Regions from separate parts of the Dactylosporangium sp. CA-092794 genome, predicted to be linked through region 2. Evidence: riboswitches for the same ligand, from Rfam matches in the RefSeq annotation. Region 2 holds a riboswitch; each other region holds the start of a gene.
What was found. A riboswitch is a leader RNA that binds a small molecule or an ion and turns the genes downstream of it on or off. The one in region 2 is predicted to bind cyclic di-AMP.
Positions count from the first base shown of each region.

Region 1: it holds a riboswitch for cyclic di-AMP, as region 2 does, so the genes downstream of both, ACQPXD_RS30475 (C39 family peptidase) here and ACQPXD_RS55305 (coiled-coil domain-containing protein) in region 2, are expected to answer to the same signal.
Region 3: it holds a riboswitch for cyclic di-AMP, as region 2 does, so the genes downstream of both, ACQPXD_RS00390 (NlpC/P60 family protein) here and ACQPXD_RS55305 (coiled-coil domain-containing protein) in region 2, are expected to answer to the same signal.

Region 1 covers NZ_CP192044.1:7,144,163-7,151,355, forward strand. Annotated here, with positions in the region: gene ACQPXD_RS30465 (hypothetical protein) at 155-1,417, shown strand; gene ACQPXD_RS30470 (DedA family protein) at 1,488-2,129, shown strand; gene ACQPXD_RS30475 (C39 family peptidase) at 2,117-2,827, opposite strand; cyclic di-AMP (ydaO/yuaA leader) riboswitch at 3,075-3,215, opposite strand; gene ACQPXD_RS30480 (hypothetical protein) at 3,373-3,603, shown strand; gene ACQPXD_RS30485 (DUF1360 domain-containing protein) at 3,638-4,147, opposite strand; gene ACQPXD_RS30490 (hypothetical protein) at 4,264-4,833, shown strand; gene ACQPXD_RS30495 (hypothetical protein) at 4,866-5,384, shown strand; gene ACQPXD_RS30500 (zinc-dependent alcohol dehydrogenase family protein) at 5,444-6,463, shown strand; gene ACQPXD_RS30505 (hypothetical protein) at 6,456-6,767, opposite strand; gene ACQPXD_RS30510 (MMPL family transporter) at 6,810-7,193, shown strand, end outside.
Region 2 covers NZ_CP192044.1:12,756,767-12,763,959, forward strand. Annotated here, with positions in the region: gene ACQPXD_RS55295 (glycoside hydrolase family 19 protein) at 1-219, opposite strand, end outside; gene ACQPXD_RS55300 (Hsp70 family protein) at 313-2,478, opposite strand; cyclic di-AMP (ydaO/yuaA leader) riboswitch at 2,664-2,809, shown strand; gene ACQPXD_RS55305 (coiled-coil domain-containing protein) at 2,819-3,841, shown strand; gene ACQPXD_RS55310 (exopolyphosphatase) at 3,913-4,866, shown strand; gene ACQPXD_RS55315 (glycosyl hydrolase family 18 protein) at 4,903-6,330, opposite strand; gene ACQPXD_RS55320 (hypothetical protein) at 6,575-7,084, opposite strand; gene ACQPXD_RS55325 (DUF3455 domain-containing protein) at 7,176-7,193, opposite strand, start outside.
Region 3 covers NZ_CP192044.1:88,380-93,323, reverse strand. Annotated here, with positions in the region: gene ACQPXD_RS00410 (hypothetical protein) at 299-772, opposite strand; tRNA gene ACQPXD_RS00405 (tRNA-Gly) at 1,791-1,861, opposite strand; gene ACQPXD_RS00400 (pyridoxamine 5'-phosphate oxidase family protein) at 1,872-2,378, opposite strand; gene dcd (dCTP deaminase) at 2,453-3,031, shown strand; gene ACQPXD_RS00390 (NlpC/P60 family protein) at 3,065-4,060, opposite strand; cyclic di-AMP (ydaO/yuaA leader) riboswitch at 4,072-4,203, opposite strand; gene ACQPXD_RS00385 (LamG-like jellyroll fold domain-containing protein) at 4,313-4,944, opposite strand, start outside.

The DNA of each region.
Region 1 (7,193 bases), 5.6 Mb from region 2:
TCGGTCACACCAGGTGGGGTGCTGGACGTGGTCCAGATTGTGTGAGCTTTTTTCGCTCATTGACTACGGTCAAGAGCCAGACGGCCCGGGGCCTGGCCCGGCTGCGGCAACTACTGGAGGAGGACGGGGCGATGACGGCGGTCGGTGATGGGCGATGAGCGGGCTGCGGACGTTGTTCGAGGAGCTGGCCGGCGCGGACGGGCCGCCGACGCGGCTGCGCGCCGACGAGGTGTACGGCGCGGCGCGGCGCCGGCTGCGGCGGCGGCAGGCGGCCTGGACGGTGACCGGGGTGGTGGCCGGCGGGCTGGCGCTCGGCCTGGGGCTGCAGGGCCTGCGGCCGGTGCCGGCGGTGCCGGAGCCCGTGCAGACCGGCGGCGGCGCCGGGCCGGTGGTGTCGGTCGCCGCCACCGACGCCGAACACCTGTACGCGGGCGTGCGCACGTGCGGCGGGGACGACTGCCCGGCCCGGCTGATCGGGTCCGACGACGGCGGCCGCACCTGGACGGTGCGGCAGGAGGACTTCGGCGACGGCGAGGTCGACGCGCCGGCGCCCGGCGTGCTGCTGCACACGACCGAGTCGATGGGCGATCCGAGCGGGGCCACCGGGCCGAAGCTGATCCGGCATCACCACGTCAGCACCGACGGCGGGCGGACCTGGCGTGAGCTGCAGCGGGTTGCCGATCCCGTGGCGGCGGTACCCGGCAACGGCTGGCTCCAGTGCGCGCCGACCTCCCTCGACACGCCGTGCAAGCTGCTGGCCGTCGACCCGCAGACCGCGCGCATGGCGCCGCTGAGCGCTCAGCCCGGCCTGGACGTGAACGCGACCGACGCCGCGCCGGCCTCCTCCGGGCCGTGGGTGATCGGTATCAGCGACACTCACCAATATGCGCTGGCCCTGACCCGTGACCGCGGGCGCACGTGGTCGGTGCACGCCTTCGACGAGGCCGGCGCGGTGCAGGTCACGGCGGCCAGCGCGGACGGCGTCACGGCGTACGCGATCGTCTCGAAACGCACCGACACGGCGGAGCCGGGGGCCACGGCCGCGCCCGGGCCGGCCGCGGCGGTGCTGCGCACGACCGACGGCGGTGCCACCTGGCAGGCGGTGGACCCGGGCCACACGCTGCCCTCGGGCACCGGCTACTACATGGACGGCGACGCGTACCTCGCCGCCGACGGCAGCCACGTCGTCCTGCTGCGCTCCGACGACCGGCAGCGCTGGTTCGTCAGCGGCGACCGCGGCGCCACCTACCGGGAGGCGCGCCCGAGCGGGCTCGGCGAGCACATCACCCTGTCCGGCCAGCGGCCACCGGTCCAGACCGCGGTGCCGGGCGTGTACCTGGCCTTCGACGACCGGGCCGCCTACCGCTCCACCGACGGGCTGAGCTGGACCCGCATCCCGATCGAGCCCGTCCGCTGACGGCCGCCGGGCCCGGCGCGCCCGGGCCCGGCGGCTTATGGTTGCGGTGGGGAGAGCGAGGGGGCGGCAGGTGGGTGGGTTCACGGCCTTGGTCGGCCACTACGGCTATCTGGGCCTGGCGGTGCTGGTGCTGATCGAGGGGTTCGGGGTGCCGGCGCCCGGCGAGACGGCGATCATCATCGCCTCGGGGTTCGCCGGGCACGGCCGGCTCAACGTGTTCGCGGTCGGCGCGGTCGCGTTCGCGGCGGCGGTGACCGGCGACAGCATCGGCTACTGGATCGGGCGCACCGGCGGACGCCGGCTGATCCTGCGCTACGGCCGGTACGTCCGGCTGACCGAGGAGCGCCTGGCCCGGATGGAGCGCTTCATGACCCGCCGTGGGCCGATCATGGTGGCCGTGGCCCGGTTCGTCGAGGGCCTGCGCCAGCTCAACGGCGTCGTGGCCGGCGCCACCGGCATGCCGTGGCCGCGGTTCGTGACGTTCAACGCGATCGGCGCCGCCCTGTGGGTCGGCGCCTGGACGACCGGCGGCTACCTGGTCGGCGACCACATCCCGGCGATCGAGGCGGCGGCCGGCCGCTACCAGTGGTATGCCGTGGCCGGCGCGGTCGTCGCCGTCGTGGTCTGGCTGGTGCTGCACCGGGTGCTGCACCGCCGGGGGCCGGCCCCGGACGAGGCCGGCCCCCGGCGCAGCCGCGCTCAGGCCGAGTAGCCGCGCGACGCCACCCAGTTCGCCATGGGGTAGGTGGCCATCCAGTAGGTCCGCGGGCCGAACATGCCCGACGGGTCGGCGATCTGCACCTGCCGGCCGTGGTCGCGGTAGGCGACGATCGTCACGAAGTGCCCGCCCCCGAACTCGTGGTAGGTGCCGCCCACGTCGGTGGCGCCGCCGACGATGTTGGCCACGACCGCGCGCCCGGAGGTCACCGCCGCCACGACGTCGCGCTGCAGCCGCTCGGCCTGCTCGCCGTCGGCGCGCTGGCCCGGGATCCAGTGGGTCTGGTACTCGTCCTTGCCCAGCGCCGCGTTGAGCACGTGGGTCGCGTTGTCGGCCGAGTTCGTGCCGTTGACGGTGGTGCCGAGCCGCCGCGCCACCTCGTCCTGCGACATCGAGATACCGTTCGAGGTCAGGGCGATGCGCGTGGACGCGGGCCCGCAGTAGTAGAAGTTCGGCTGATACTGGAAGTCGTAGGACACGGCCTGCTCCGCGGGCGCGAGGTCCAGCGGGTCGGGCGCGGGCGCCGAGGCGGTCGCCGTCGGCGGGTGCGTCGCTTCGGCACGCAGTGCGGCGGTGCCGGTGTCGTGGGCGCCGGCCGGCGCCGTGGTCTGGCCGAGCAGGGTGGCCGTCGTCACGGAGACGGCGGCGAGCGCGCCGGCGCCGAGCAGCGCGCCGATGATTCGTCGGTGCATTGAGGGGTACTCCTGAAGCTGAGCCGATTCGGGCATGGTCGATCGCGCGCGCAGCGTCATCCGCCGGCGCCGTAGAGAGCACGGCGTCGCTGGACGCTATTCGCGCAACAATAAGAAATGTCGAGGGCCGATACCTGGCCCTTCGAAACCGGGGCGTCAGTCCCCGGTGCGGCCGGCCATGCCGAAATGTGCCGCCAGGCGCCGCGCTATGGGCGGCGGGTCGTTCTGGGCGTTGTACACCTTGCAAAACTCCTTCCGCGACCGCCTACCGGGTTAGCTGACGGATTCGGGCGGGAAGCTCGCCCTACCACGGCCATGAGGCCGATGGATTCACCCCGGAACTACCTGGGTCCCCGGCTCGCGCAATGCGACTCGGCGGTTCTGTGCCGGCGCCGTCCATTTACGGCAAACGACCAGCTCAGACGGCCTGACATTACTGGTCGGTACCGATTCTGCCAAGCCCTTGGATTTCGCCGATTTCTTTAGCCGCGCGCCGGCCGGGTAGTCGAATCCGGGAGGCTTTCGGAATGGAAAGGAGTTCCTCGATGGGCGAGACGCACTCGACGGCCGACGACATCGTCTACGACCTGGTGAGCATCCAGTACCACGCGATGAAGGGCGCGTATCTCTACACGAAGTACGCCGACGACGCCCATGAGCACGATGACGTGCGGGCATTCATCGACCAGGTGTGCCGCGAGGATGCCGAGCGGGCGCAGCGCGCCCACGAGCTGCTCGGCCGGATCACGACGCGCCACCACGCCGGCGTCGGCTGATGCCGCCCGGCAGTCCACCGGCGGCCGCCCGGGCTCAGTCCCCCGCGGCCGCCCTTTTCGCCGCGTCGTACGCCAGGTGCAGGAAGTCCGACCCGGCCACGGCCGTGGCCACGCCCATGCCGAAGCGGGTCAGCCGCGGCGCGAACACCAGCCCCGCCGCGAGGCCGCCCGCGACCCACACCCCGGTGCAGAAGGGGCAGGTGAGCAGCTCCCCGAGCGCGTGCCGGGCGCCGTGGCCGCGCGGGCTCTCGTTGAGCTCGGCCTCGCCGGCCGGCTCCTCGAAGCGGGTGAACGGCGCCCGCAGCGGGCTGGTCACCGCGTCCTTGGTGATCAGCCGGGAGAGCTTGTGGGTCGACACGGCCAGCAGCGCCACGTCCCCGGCCGAGGGCCGCACCGGCAGCTCGCGCCCGGACAGCCGGGCCGCGCCCGCCACCGCGCCGGCCGCCGCCGCGAACACGCCGAGCACGGTCGCGTAGCCGCGCAGGGGCCGCTCGTCGGGGGCTTCGCGGGCGTACTCCCGCGCGGTGCGATCGATGTCCACCATGGCTGGTCGCCTACCCGGTCACCGCACCACGGAAACACCGCCCCCGCACCCGCGGGTGAGGTGGCCCGCCGCGACCGCGGACTAGCGTTGGTTTGATCGCTTCGAAGGGATTGGTCATGTCGGGTACACCCTTGTTGGCCATCATCGTGGTCGTGGTCGTGCTGATCGTCATCGCCCTCGTCGCGACGTCCATCGGCCGGTACCGCCGCTCGAAGGCCCTGCGGCGCCGGTTCGGCCCCGAGTACGACCGGGCGGTCTCCGAGCGGCCCAGCCGCCGGGCCGCCGAGCGCGACCTGCAGCAGCGCGAGCGCCGGCACGCCGAGCTGTCGCTGCGCGACCTCGAACCGCGGCAGCGGCAGCGCTACGCCGACCAGTGGGAGCGCACGCAGGCGCACTTCGTCGAGGAGCCCGAGGCCGCGACCCGGGAGGCGGACGCCCTGGTGACCCAGGTGATGGCCGAGCGCGGGTACCCCGTCGACGACTTCGACACCCGGGTGCAGGACCTCAGCGTCGAACACTCCGAGACCCTCGGCCACTACCGCGACGCCCACGAGATCAACAAGGTGAACGAGCGCGGCCAGGCCTCGACGGAGCAGCTCCGCCAGGCGCTGATGCACTACCGGGTCCTCTTCGCCGACCTGCTCGGCGACCGCCCGGGCGGCCGCACCGCCGCCGGCCACGGCTGACCCCGGGCCTCTTCACGGAAGGTGGGATCGCCATGCGCGACAACAGCTCCTCCGACCCGAGGCGGAGCGGCCAGCGGCCCTCGGGCCCCGGCCCGGCGCCGACCGGCGGCGCCGGGGCCCGCCCGATGCCCGGACCCCCGCGGCCCGGCCCCGGCCAGCCCCAGCCGGGTCCCGCACAGCCCCGTCCAGGTCCAACACCGAAGCCCCCGCCGGGTCCCGCACAGCCTCGGCCCGGTCCCGCGCAGCCGCAGCCCGGTTCACCGGAGGACGCCACGGCGACCGGCCAGGAGGGGATCTGGGACGCCGAGCGGGCCGACGAGTTCCGGCACCGCTGGCACGACGTGCAGACCCACTTCGTCGAGAACCCGTCGGGCAGCCTCACCGAGGCCCGGCAGCTGCTGGACGAGGCCGTGCAGGAGCTCACCACCAGCGTCCGCAACCGCGAGGAGGAGCTCGAGCGCAGCAACGCCCGCGCCTCGGACAGCACCGAGGGCATGCGCTCCACCGTGCTGCAGTACCACCAGCTCCTCGACCGCCTGCTGTCCGTCTGACCGGGTGGAATCCGCGGAGGGCGCGGGCCGTTCGCGCGGTTGGCGGACAGAATGGGGCGATGGAGACGATGACCGCGTGGCGCGTCGAGCGGCCCGGGCCCGTCGCGACGCACCCGCTGCGCAAGGTGTCGCTGCCCGTGCCGGAGCCGGCCGCCGACGAGGTGCTCATCCGGATCCGCACGTGCGCGGTCTGCCGGACCGATCTGCACCTGGCCGAGGGCGACCTGGCGCCGCGCCACCCCGGCACGGTGCCCGGGCACGAGGTGGTCGGCACGGTCGAGCGGCTCGGGGAGGCCGTGTCCGGGCCGCCGGTCGGCACCCGGGTCGGGGTGGCCTGGCTGCGGTGGACGTGCGGCCAGTGCAAGTACTGCCTGCGCGGCGCCGAGAACCTGTGCCCGTACTCCCGCTACACCGGCTGGGACGCCGACGGCGGCTACGCGCAGTACTGCGCCGCGCCGGCCGACTACGTCTACCGCCTGCCCGACGCATATTCCGACGACGAGGTCGCGCCGCTGCTGTGCGCCGGCATCATCGGCTTCCGCGCGCTGCGCCGGTCCGAGCTGCCGCACGGCGGCCGGCTGGGCATCTACGGCTTCGGCGCCTCGGCGCACCTGGCGGCGCAGGTCGCGATCGCCGAGGGCGCCACCGTGCACGTCGTCACCCGCGGCGAGGCGGCCCGCGAGCTGGCGCTGTCGCTGGGCGCCGCGTCGGCGTCGGCGACCGAGCCGCCGGAGCCGCTCGACGCCGCGATCCTGTTCGCCCCGGTCGGCACCCTGGTCCCGCCGGCCCTGGCCGCCCTGGACCGGGGCGGCACCCTGGCGATCGCCGGCATCCACCTGACCGGCATCCCGCCGCTGAACTACGCCGAGCACCTCTTCCAGGAGCGCCGCCTGGTCAGCGTCACCGCGAACACCCGCGACGACGGCCGCGAGTTCCTCGACATCGCGGCCCGCCACCGGCTCCGGGTGACCACCACCGCCTACCCGCTGGCCGAGGCCGACCGGGCCCTGGCGGACCTCGCCGCCGACCGCTTCTCCGGCGCCGCCGTCCTGCACTGCGCGGAGGACGGCGTCAGCTGACCGTCCGGCGGCGCAGCCGGCGCGTGACCAGGACGGCGGCGGCCGCGGCGAGCAGGAGGGCGCCGATCACGGCGGCGATCCGGACGGCCGCGTCGCGGCCCGGGCCGGCGCCGTCGTCCGCGGGCGCCCCGGTGAGGCTCCAGTCGTGCCGATGCCGCCCGACCGGCGCCCAGTCTGCCGATCCCGGCGCGAACGCCCGGGCGATGATCAGTGATCGGCACCTGACCGCGGCGTGAACAGTGCGTACGCCCGCCGGCTCCCGATCGAGCGCCCTCGTTTTCGGGGCCCGGCAGCGGGGTACCACCGCCGAACAAGACAACCGGGGACGGCGGGAGGGCCTGGGACCGTGAGCGACGACGTGGAGCCCCGCACGCGGTGGCGGCCGAGCCTGCTACCGCGGTGGTACGCCGGCATCGTGGTGTGGCTGCGCTGGCTCGTGGTGGCCGGCTGGCTCGCCGCGGCGGCCGCGTCGGTGGTCTACCTGCCCACGGTCGGCCAGGGCGGCAGCGACCTCGAGCAGCTGGTGTCGGCGGACAACCCGGCGGTGCGCAGCGAGCTGCGCTCGTTCCAGCGGTTCGGCTTCCCGCTGCTCAGCCGGGTCGCCGTGGTCCAGCGCAACCCGGGCGGGCTGCCCCAGGACGTCCAGGCCGAGGCGGTCCAGCGCGCGCAGGCGGTCAGCGACGGGACCTACACCGACGCGGCGCCGATCCGGGCGGCGGTACCGGTGATG
Region 2 (7,193 bases):
CACGCCGCTGCTACCGGGCGGCGCCTCGTTCTGCGTCCACCACTTCGCCTGATAGTTGTGGCCGTCGTGGGACACCGTGGCGCCGTTGGTGTAGACCGCCGTCGCCTGCCACGCGGCGGCGCACGAGGCGGCCGAGGCGGGCATGATGTTGAACACCGCGACGATGCCGCTCACCACGGCCATGACGGCGATCATCGCCAGCCCGTGCACTCTCGACACGCTTGATCACTCCCTTGGATCCGTTTGTGACAAACACATCCGACCAGGAGTTGGCGATAAAGGCAGTGAACATCATCGGTTTATGAAGAAGATTTACGGAAGGCTTGAACCGGCCCGGCGGGAGCGCAGGTAGGACGGGATCGCGATGCCGAGGCCGACGCCCAGCGTCACCAGCAGCTCGGGCCAGGCCAGACCGTCGGAGGAGAACAGCCTCCAGTAGGGCATGGTCAGCGTGTAGATCGTCCCGGGGCGGAGGATCTCGAGGAGCATCAGCAGCAGCGCGAGCGCACCGGCCGCGACCGCCAGCGCCCGGGCGGCCAGGCGCAGGCGGGCCCGGCCGGCCACCCAGCCGCGCAGCGCGGCGCCGGCGAGCAGCCACGGGCCGACCGACAGCAGCAGGCCCAGGGTGAAGGCGGCGTACCACGACATCGCCCCGCCGTAGAAGGCGACGCCGCTGATCGGGCTCACCAGATAGATACGGTCGTGGATGAAGTCGTGCTGGCGGTAGATCTGCCTCGTGTCCGTGGCGAGCAGGAGCGCGGCGCCGGCCGCCGCCCACAGCACCGCCCAGATCCAGCGAGGCCGTCCGGCCGGCGGGTCGATGGCGTCGCGCCGGGGCGGGCGCACCAGGAGCACGGCGGCGCCGGCGACGAGCGCGACCGCGAAGACGACGAAGGTCCACGCCACGCCCTCCGAAAAGAGGACGTAGGAGTCCGCCAGCCGGAAGGGGGTGCCGTCGGCGAACCGCAGCGCGGGGCCGGGAAGGGTCACCGTCCCCCCGGCGACCAGGACGGCCAGCCCGCCGCCGATGGCGATCAGGGCCGGGATCAGCGCGCGGTAGGCGGGCAGCGCCGAGCGGCCGGCCGCCGCCACCGTGAGCGTCATGGCGAGCAGCACCAGCAGCGGCTTCGGGGTGAAGGGCGCGAAGAAACCCGTCTGGATGGGCGGGTAGTTGATGTGGTCGAGGACCCGGGTGCCGAGCAGCCCCAGGACGACGATCGCGCCGATCACGGCGAGCAGCCAGTTCACCCTGCGCCGCCGCGGCGCGACCGGCGCTTCCGCGACAACGACGACGGGTTCGTCCGCTACGACAACGGGCTCTTCCGCGACAACAACGGGCGCTGCCGCGACGACAACGGGCGCTTCCGCGACGACAACGACGGGCGCTTCGGCAACAACGTCGGCGACGACAACGGGAGCAGTAGGGGCGGCCAGCAGGCTGCCCAGGGCCACCACCAGCTCGGGCTGCTCCAGGACCACCGGCGCCACGCCGAGCGCGCGGTGCAGCAGCGTGGCCACGAGCGGCACCCGGCTGGCCCCGCCGACCAGGAACACGCCGGCCAGCCGGTCCGCGCTCACGCCGCTGGTGAACATCGTCGCGGTGGTGAGCGTGACCGTGCGGTCCAGCCAGGGGCGGGCCAGGATCTCGAACTCCGTGCGGGTCAGGTGCAGGTCGACGTCGAACAGCGGCACCGCGATCCCGCCCGCGGTGGCCCGGCTGAGCAGCTCCTTCACCGCGCGGGCGTCCTCCCACAGGGCCCGGCGGTGGCGGCGGTCGGGGGTGCTCTGCGGCGCCTCCAGGCGCTTCCAGAGCTCCGCGTCGCCACCCGTGACCTGCCGGCCGACCCAGTCCACGATCGTCGCGTCGAGGTCGACGCCGCCGACGTCGTCCAGGCCCTGGGCGGCCACGACCTCCCAGTCCGTGCCCGAGCGGCGGACCACGCTGATGTCGAAGGTGCCGCCGCCGAAGTCGTACACCACGATGGCGTGGCCGTCCGGCACGTGGTGACCGAGGACGGTCGTGAAGTACATCGCGGCGGCGACCGGCTCGGCGACCAGCGCGACGGCGGGCAGGCCGGCCCGTGCGGCCGCGTCGAGCAGCAGCGAGCGCCGCTGCGGGCCCCAGCCGGTGGGGTGGGTCAGCACGGTGGCCTCGATCGGGCGGCCGGCGGCGCGCGTGGCCTCGTCGGCGACCCGGCGCAGCACCGCCGCGACGAGCTCGACCACCCGCACGTCGCGGCCGCCGAGGAAGAGCGCGACGTCGTCGATGCGGCGCTTCGGGTGCGGCTCATAGGCGGCCGGGTCGAGCCGGGCGCTGCGCTCGGCGTCACGCCCCGTGAGCAGCGCGCCACCCGGGTCCGCGAAGACGGCCGAGGGCAGCAGCGGGGAGGCGTCGAACAGCAGCGCGTCGCTGCGGCCGTCGGGCCGTGACAGAACCGCGACGGTGTGCGAGGTACCGAAGTCGACGCCCAGCCTCATGGCCGTGGACGTTACGGCGCACGGAAGCGCAGCAGCAGCGACCGTTCGGACGTGATGTGAGTCACTATCGGCGACCACCGGCGAGGTTGCGGGAATGTCCGCCCAAACGGTGCGGTGCGCAATTTCGATGCCCTGGGTACAGTGACGGACGGTCACGTCCATGCGGGCACCGCCCCCGGTGCCGGGCGTGGCTGCCGCCTAATCGCCGCACCGTGGCGAGCCGGGGACCCACCGTAATGTTGGGGTGAATCTACCCTCCTCGCGAGGGTGGTAGGGGTCGTTCCGTCCCGAACCCGTCAGCTAACTCGGTCGGCGGCCGACGGAAGGAACAACGACCCAGATGTCATCGCGACATCCCTACCGGCGCGTCATCGTCGCGCTGCTGGCCGCTTGTGTGCTCGCGGGGCTGACCGCCACGCCCGCCTCCGCCGAGCCGGGCGGCGACACCGGGGACGAGGGCGCCGGCGCCAATCCGACGCTGGGCTCCGTCCTGGAGGACACCACCCGCGCCTGGACCGACGCCAAGGCCCGCTTCGACGCCTCCGTGCAGCACCAGGCGCAGCTCACCCAGCAGCTGCAGGCGACCGAGGCCCAGCTGGCGAACATCCAGGAGCAGGTGTCCGCGATCGCCGTCGCGGCCTACCGCACCGGTCCCCTGTCCACGTTCGCCGCGCTGATGGACTCCGGCAGCCCGGACAGCTTCGCCGAGCGGGCCGGCTCCATCAACGAGATCGCCCACCACAACGACAACCTGCTGCACCAGCTCAAGCTGCTCAAGGAGAACCAGGCGGCGCAGAAGCAGGCCCTCGACGACGAGGTCGCCACGCAGCAGCAACAGGTCCAGACCATGGAGCAGCAGAAGAAGGAGGCGGAGAAGGCGCTCGCCCTGGCCGGCGGCCCGAGTAAGGGCTTCGTCAGCGCCAACCTACCGCTCGCCGAGCCGACGCCGCGCAACGCCAACGGCTCGCTGCCCAAGGAGTCGTGCAGCGTCAACGACCCCACCACCACCGGCTGCATCACGCCGCGCATGCTGCACGCCATGCAGCAGGCACAGGCGGCGGGCTTCAAGCGGTTCGTGTCGTGCTTCCGCCCCAGCGGGCCGTATGAGCACCCGAAGGGCCGCGCGTGCGACTTCTCGGTGCAGACCAAGTCCGGCTTCGGCGGGGTCGCCTCGGGCGACGACTTCGTCTACGGCAGCACGCTCGCGGCCTACTTCGTGAAGAACGCCGACCGCCTCGGCGTCATGTACGTCATCTGGTTCAAACAGATCTGGACCCCGGCGGCCGGCTGGCACCACTACAGCGGCGTGGCCGGCGACCCGTCCAGCGATCACACGAACCACGTTCACCTGTCGATCCTGTAATCCTCACGTAGTCGGGCGGCCGGTCGATAAGGCTCTTGTCGACCGGCCGTCGCGCGCTTGGGGGATTCACCGTGAAGTACCGTCTCGTGACCCGCAGCGACTTCGACGGACTGGTCTGCGCCGTGCTGCTGCGCCACCTGGGCCTCATCGGCGACATCACGTTCGTGCACCCCAAGGACGTTCAGGACGGCGCCGTCGACGTGGGCCCGACGGACATCCTGACGAACCTGCCGTATGCCCCCGGCGCGCACCTGGTCTTCGACCACCACCACTCGGAGACCCTGCGGACCGGCGGCACCGCCACCAACCACGTGATCGACCCGGCGGCCCCGTCGGCGGCCCGGGTGATCTACGACCACTTCGGCGGCGGGGAGCGCTTCCCGCACGTCTCGGACGAGCTGATGGAGGCGGTGGACCAGGCCGACTCGGCGCAGTACCACATCGACGACATCCTGCACCCGAAGGGCTGGACGCTGCTGAACTTCCTGATGGACAGCCGCACCGGGCTGGGCCGGTTCCGTCAGTTCCGCATCTCCAACTACCAGCTGATGATGCAGCTCATCGACGCGTGCATCGACCACCAGGACGTGCAGGAGATCCTGGCGCTGCCCGACGTGGCCGAGCGGGCGGAGCTCTTCCGCGAGCAGCAGGAGCTCTTCGTCGACCAGGTGCGCCGGGTGTCCCGTATGCACGGCGACGTGGTCGTGGTCGACCTGCGCGCGGAGGAGGTCATCTTCGCCGGCAACCGGTTCATGGTCTACGCCCTGTTCCCCGAGGCCCGGGTGTCGATCCACGTGATCTGGGGCAAGCAGAAGCTCAACACCGTCTTCGCGGTGGGCAGATCCATCCTGGACCGCAGCTCGCCCACCGATATCGGGTCGGTGATGCTGCGGTACGGCGGGGGCGGCCACCTCGCGGCCGGCACCTGCCAGGTCTCGCACGACGCCGCCGAGCGCGTGCTGGCCGAGCTCATCGACCAGGTCGGCGCCCCGATGACCTCCGCCGCCCGCCGCGGCGGGGCGTGATCGAGGCGGCGACCACACCCCACCGCGGAGCGGTGGTTACGGCAGAGTCCAGCGCTGGTTGGCGCCGGCGAAGCAGTCCCAGATCTGCAGGCGCGCGCCGTCGGCCGAGCTGTTGTCGGTGACGTCGAGGCACTTGTTCGACACGGGGTTGCGCAAGGTGCTGTTCGAGGTGTTGTACTGCCAGACCTGCGCACCGGAGCCGTTGCAGTCCCAGAGCTGGATCTTCGTGCCGTTCGCCGTGCCGGCGGAGGTCACGTCCATGCACTTGCCCAGGGCGCGCAGCGTGCCGTCGGCGGCCACCGTCCAGTTCTGCGCGGTGGTGCCGTTGCAGGTGTAGAGCTGGATCGCCGTGCCGTTGGCGGTCGACGCGGCGGCCACGTCGGCGCACTTGCCGGCCAGGCCGGTGATCCGGCCCGTGCGGCCCGACGGCGGGGTGGTCGGCGGGGTGCCGCCGCCGGTGGCCGTCTCGTAGATCGCGTTCACCAGCGAGTTGGCGCCGGTGGCGTCCTGGGACATCTCCCAGAACATGATCCCGCCGCCGTTGGCCATGGCCCACTGCGTCTTGCGCTTGACCGTCGGGATGCCGTTGTAGCACTCGTTGGAGCCGTTGACCGTGGTGCAGTCCCGGTTGGCGTTGGCCGGGTCGCGGGAGACGAGGTCAGCGAAGGTGTAGTACCCGGGCCGGGAGTAGAACGGCACGCCGATGACGGCCTTGCCGGCCGGCAGGCCGCGGCTCTTCCAGCCGTTGACCGCGTTGACCGACCAGTCGTAGTTCGCGTGCGGGCTGCCGCCGTCGTAGGTCATGATGTTGAGCCAGTCGACGTAGCCGAACACGGCCGGCTGCACGCCGCCGGTGGTGCCGCCCTCCGACACCACGGCCGCGGTCAGCAGCTTGCCCCGGCTGTGCATGGCGGTGCTGAGCTGGGACATGAGCGCGGTGTAGTTGTTGGCGGAGGTACCCGGGTCCGGGTACTCCCAGTCGATGTCAACGCCGTCGAGGCTGTACTGGTTGACGAAGTTGACGACGTTGTTGACGAACGCGGTCCGCGCGGTGGCGTTGCCGGCGAGGGCCTCGAAGGCGGAGTCGTTGCCGTCGTTCCAGCCGCCGATCGAGATCGACACCTTCACCCCGGCGGCGTGGCCCTGGGACACGATCGACTGCAGTTTCGACGGGTTGTCCAGCCCCTGCAGGCTGCCGTTGCTGTTGGGCAGGATGAACGCGTAGTTGATGTGGGTCAGCTTGGTGTACTGGATGGCGTTGGCGCTGCCGGCCCAGGACGGCATGTAGCCGATGCTCTTGAAGCCGTTGGGCAGCGTGGCCGCGTTCGCGGCGGGCTGGGCGGCGAGGACGACCGCCACGCCGGCCGCGGCGGTGGCGGCGGCGACGGCCGCCGCGGTGAAGGCCGATCGGCGCGTCCGGCGAGGTCCGGAGCGGGCGGTCCCGGACTCCGAGTGGGAGGACATCGGTGCTCCTTCGGGTGGTGGACCGGCGCGGAGCACGGTGGGACGGCTCGTGGTCGGCCCGGCGCACGTCCGGTGGGATCGGACGGGGTGGGGGTGCCGGGGTCGTCCAGGTGCGCCGGTACAGTGACAGGTGCCGATACAATAGGAAAGTTAACTATTAGTTGTCAATATTTCGGCACCGGTCCGTACACACGAAGAGGCCGCCACCCCCGGGCGGGGATGGCGGCCTCGTGAAGCCGTCGGGTCAGCTGGAGACCGCGGAGATGCCGGCGGCACCGCCCTCGCCGTGGAACTCGGTGCCCGAGGCGAAGTCGCTGTCGAACCGCTCGCGCAGGGCGTCGAGGTCGGAGAACTCGGCCTGGTGCGACGACTCGCTGCCCTCGGCGGCGAAGACGTGGTCGTCGACCTCGGCGTTGTGGCTGTAGTTGGTGAAGTCGTCCGACTCGTAGTGGACCGCGGCGGGCTGGTCGTACTCCACGTGGTGGCCCTGCGAGAAGGCGGTGGACTCGGCCGCGTGGTGGTCCTGCTCGAAGGTGTTGAACTGGCTGTCGTGGTCCGCCTCGCTGCCGGCGGCGTGGTGGAGCTGGTCGAGCGAGCCGTGCTCCTGACCGGCCTCGTACTGGCCGTAGTCCACGTCGTGGCCACCGTACACGTCGGGCTGGTCGTTGCCGGTGTAGCCCGGGTCGAGCGTCTCCGGCTGGTCGTTGCCGGTGTAGCCCGGGTCCAGCTGCTCGCCGCCGTCGTAGTCGCTCATTGCGTTTCGGCCCCTTGAGAAGTCGTTGTGGTTGCCGAGAAGAACGGTAAGCGACCCGTCAAACCCGGCAATCCCCGAAACGTGCCACCACTCAGCGGGCCGGGCGGGA
Region 3 (4,944 bases), 340 kb from region 2:
GTACATGCTCGCTAACCGCCGGGGGTTACCGAGGTCGTAGACAACAGCCCGCCCCGACCAGTTCAACCGCCGATCAAGTCTTGCCTCACCAGTGGTAGGCCCGCGCAACTCGCCCAGATCAGTCACGACGACGTATGGACGCTGATCCGCGTAGCGCGACCCGAGCGGCGCTCGGGCGCCGTGCTTGCTCATCCCTGCACCTCCATCGTCACGTGACTCATGTTCACGGTAGTCCACGACCAGCCATGACGAGACACGCCATTGGGAAGCCTGTTGAAATAGTCAGGTCGGCGGACGCTTAGGTGTCGTACTTGCCGTCCCAGGGCTCGTGGAACCCAAGCCGTTGAGGGTAGAGCTCGGCCCATGGGCCGCCGTGGCCCTCGTCCGGATCGTCGGTGGTCTCGTCAGCGAGCCCAAAGACGACGCCGTCGAAGTCCGCCCGGAAGGGCCGGATGGCGATGTTGCAGTAGGTGACTGCCCCAAGGTTCGACAGCCAGCCCGACAGCACCTGTTCGGCTCGTTCGACGACTGCAGGGCTGTCGGCCCTGACGCCGGCGAACCATATGTCCGAGCCCATGTGATGCCCACTGTCGTCGAAGCGATGGAGAACCGCATAGATCCGCTGTTGGTGACGCCAATCACGCCCCAGGGTGACGCCTTCTTGGTACGCGCCAGTGACGTCAGCGAAGAACTGTCCGCCTTCATGCCGTCCGATGCGGTCGGTGCGATAGTCAGGCATGTACTTGATCGGGATGACTTCCGGGAGCCGCACAGCGCGGATCGTAGCCAGTCTGGAGACGACGGTTGGATGTAGGAGTCGGCGGCCTTGAGCGTGGCTGGGGGCGCCGCGCTTCTCCCGGCTCCTTCACTCCCCCGGCACCGCCCGGCGCCACCCGGGAACCGGCGCTGCTGGCCGCCGTGCCCGCCGGCGACCGAGCGGTGCCCGGCCTGCGCGCCCCAACGCCCCGGGGCGGCCGCGATCGGCAATCACGTCCCACCCGTCGGGCGCCGCGGCCCGCGAGGCACGCCGCAGCGGCCGGAAGTCTCCGTGATCATGCGCAACCCTGCATCGACACCAACGGTTTTTCATGATCGCGGAGTGGTGATGTACCCCTGTGTACCGAAAGTCTCCGGGATCATGGCAACCCGGTGTGCGGTCAGTACGGGCATCATGATCACGGAGACATACGTCCGGCTCGGCGGCGCTGATGACCGCTCGTGCCCCCGCCGGCAGCCACCGGCACCCAGTCTGCGTCGGCCGCCGGCGGCCGACATCAACCAAGCACGATCAGGCGCTAGCCTCATACACCACACCAGCGGACGTGATCAGCCCCGCGGTAGAGTTCCAGCCCCGCCCGGCGGCCGCCAATCTCGACGACCCGCTGAACCGCGATGCCCTCATCGCGCGCGTCGACCTGCGATCCTGTCGCAGCCCGGCCAGCATGGGGCACTCCTCGACGCCGAGACCCTGGACAAGGTCATCGCCGACCGGTTCAAGGCGTTGGCGATGCGGAGCCGTCCCGAGCGGCCTGGAGTGATCTCACGAAACCTGCCGCAATGGCCCCCAGGCGCCCCCACCATCAGCAGCGCAGCCGACAGTGGACCAACCTGGACCGCCAACGGCACGGCAACTGCGAACAATGACCGAACCCCAGAGAGCAACCCACCCCGGAGGCCGGCCCACCCCGGCGGAGAGCGCCCACCCACCGTGGGGTCTGGGGCTCGGCCCCAGGAAAAATGGCGAGATCCCCAGGTTCGCGCTCTCGGCGAACAAGGGGATCCCAGGATCGAGCGGGTGAAGGGAATCGAACCCTCACTGTCAGCTTGGGAAGCTGATGTTCTGCCATTGAACTACACCCGCGAGGCGACGCCTACTGTACCGAATCCGCGGGCGTCGTGCACGGGCCATTTTGCCTTCGGCGTGGCACGTGGGGTTGGGTGGCCTTCCAGACCGTGTGGGTGGCGGTGGTTGGTGTGTCGTGGTGGACCAGCAAGGCGAGGTCGACGGTCAGCTCGTAGAGCCTCCAGTCGATGCCCGGGGCGGCGCGCATCGTGGTGGCCAGGTGGGCGGTCAGCGGGGCGTCGGTGACCGGCACGGCGCGGCCGGACAGGTAGGCCTCGTCGTCCGAGTCGGTCGACGGGAAGCTGTGCAGTGCGTATCGGCCGTCGCGGTCCAGGTCGTGGCGCTTCGGGGAGGGCAGCACGAAGCAGAACAGGCCGGCGTCGGTGATGACCGGGGAGACCGGGTGGAGGCGCGGAGCGCCGTCCGGGCGGACGGTGGCCAGGTAGCCCAGGCCCGGGCCGTACTGGCAGATCAGCGTGCGGATGGCCGCGGCGAGGGAGGGCTCGGCCGCGGCGAAGTGGGCCCACGATGCCATGGGTCAAATCTACTCGTACATGTGTACGATAGAGGCGAATTTCACCAACCAGGGTCGCAACGTAACCTCGTAGGGTGCTGCTTTCGGACCGTGACCTCAGCAAGGAGCTCGAAGGCGGGCAGTTGCGCCTCGAGCCGTTCGACCAGGCGCTGGTGCAGCCGTCCAGCATCGACGTGCGGCTCGACCGGTGGTTCCGGGTGTTCAACAACCACCTGTATACCCACATTGATCCGGCGATCCAGCAGGACGAGCTCACGTCGATGGTCGAGGTCGACGACGGGGAGCCGTTCGTGCTGCACCCCGGGGAATTCGTGCTCGCGTCCACGCTCGAGGTGATCACGCTCGGGGATCAGCTGGCCGGGCGGCTGGAGGGGAAGTCCAGTCTCGGGCGGCTCGGCCTGCTGACGCACTCGACGGCTGGGTTCATCGACCCCGGGTTCTCCGGGCACGTGACGCTGGAGCTGTCCAACGTGGCGAACCTGCCGATCCGGCTGTGGCCGGGCATGAAGATCGGGCAGCTGTGCATCTTCCGGCTGTCGTCGCCGTCCGAGCACCCGTATGGCTCGGCGGTCTACGGCTCGCGCTACCAAGGGCAGCGCGGGCCCACGCCGAGCCGCTCGTGGCAGAACTGGCGAACGTGGCCGACACGCTGAAAGGGCGGGCCCGGTAGGCCCGCCCCCTGCAATCTATGCGACTCTGCCGTACCCGTTGATCGGTTCTGAATCGATCTTTTTCATCTGTACCGGTTCGCTGGCGTTGGGTGCGTGGACCATCCAGCCGCCGCCGACATACAGCCCGACGTGATGTCGGTCGCCGTAGAAGAACACCAGGTCGCCGGGTTTGAGGTCGGCTCGCGATACGCGCTTGGTGTCCGAGTACTGCCACTGCGTGTAGTGCCGCAGCGTGTAGCCGGCCTGCTTCCAGGAATACAGCGTGAGCCCGGAGCAGTCGAAGGTCTTCGGGCCCTCGGTGCCGAACACATACGGCTTGCCGATCTGCGCGCACGCCACCTGGGCCGCCTTCGCGCCCGGGCCGCCGAAGTACTCGACGGGGCAGGCCACGGGGCGCAGGTTGCCGGTGCTGCCGCTCGAGCCATACGCCTTGACGCGCATGTCGTTGAGCGCCTTGATCTCGCCGTTGATCTGCTGTTCCTGCTTCGCGAGCGCGGCCTCCTGCTCGGCCTGCTGCGCGACGAGCTGGTCGATCGGGCCCTTCTGGGCGTCATACTGCTGCTTGGCCGTCAGCACGTCCTGGATCCGCGCCTGCTCGTCCTTCGCCAGCATGTTGAGCATCGTCATCTGGTCGATGAACGTGTCCGGCGAACCCGTGGTGAGCATCGCGTCGAGCTTGGACACGCGGCCGGTCTTGTACTGCAGCACCGCGAACGCGCTCACCTTGTCGAAGGCGGCGTCGACCTGCTGGCGCAGGGGCGCGATCTGCGCCTCGAGCTGCTTCTGCTTGGTCTGGTTGCTGGCGAGCTGGCTCTTGAGCAGGTTGTGCTGCTCAATGATCGGCTCGATCTCGTTCCACTTGTCGTCGATCTGCTTCTCGATCTCGGCCGGGGTCGGATCCGCGTGCGCGAGCCCCGTGATCCCGACGGCGAGGGACAGGCCGCCGAGGATCGCGACAAGAAGCCTGACCGGACGGCTGGGCCACCTCGTCCACCTCAGATGGGTCTCCACCGAGGAGTTACTCCTTCTTCCGTGGCCGCCTACCGGGTTAGCTGACGGGTTCGGGCGGGAAGGTCGCCCTACCGCAAATGCGGATTCACCCCGATGGTGCGCGTGGGTCCCCGGCTCCGATATCGACTCGGCGGCGCCGACCGGTGCGCCCGTGCTGGGTGCGGACATCCGGCCGACGGGGATTCACGTTAAGGGTGAGCCGTTCCCAGGTTCAAGTCAGTGCGCGATTCTTGTCCGATTCGTCCGGAAAGGTCACGCGTATCGAGTGACGTACACATCATCGATTACACCGACGAACTGGTCGTTGTTCGCGCTCGTTCCCTTGCCGCCAATACACAGCGGATCCTCGTTCACTATGGACAGTGACGAAGGAATTGCGGTGCGTCCCTCCTCGGCCCCGTCCACAGCGACCGTGAGCAGTGTGTTACCGCGCGAACACGCGATCCGGTGCCACCGCCCGTCAGCGACGGACCGCGATGCCAACGCTACGAAAATGGCATCCGAACGGGCGCCGACAATCACGCAGCTCGGCCTTCCCGCCACCCCGTCGATCTGCAGCTTGAACTGACTGTCACCGACCGAGAACCCTTTTTGCACCACATTGGCGCCCTTGGAAGTCTCATCGGCCTTGACAAGGACACTCGCGCCATAGCCGAACGATCCGCGGCCGGGATTGAGAAAGCCGGCCGGACCGCTCTGCAGGATCGCACGAGCGCAACTGTCCGCACCGTAATGCTCACACCGGGCCGGAAACCGCACCGCGAGTCCGCCGTCGTGCGCCACCGCGGCCAGCTCACCGCCCTCGGCCCGCCGCGCCCGCAGCTCCAGCCGCCCGTCGGCGTCCCGGACCGGTTCGCCGAGCCCGCCGTCGAAGGTATACCGGA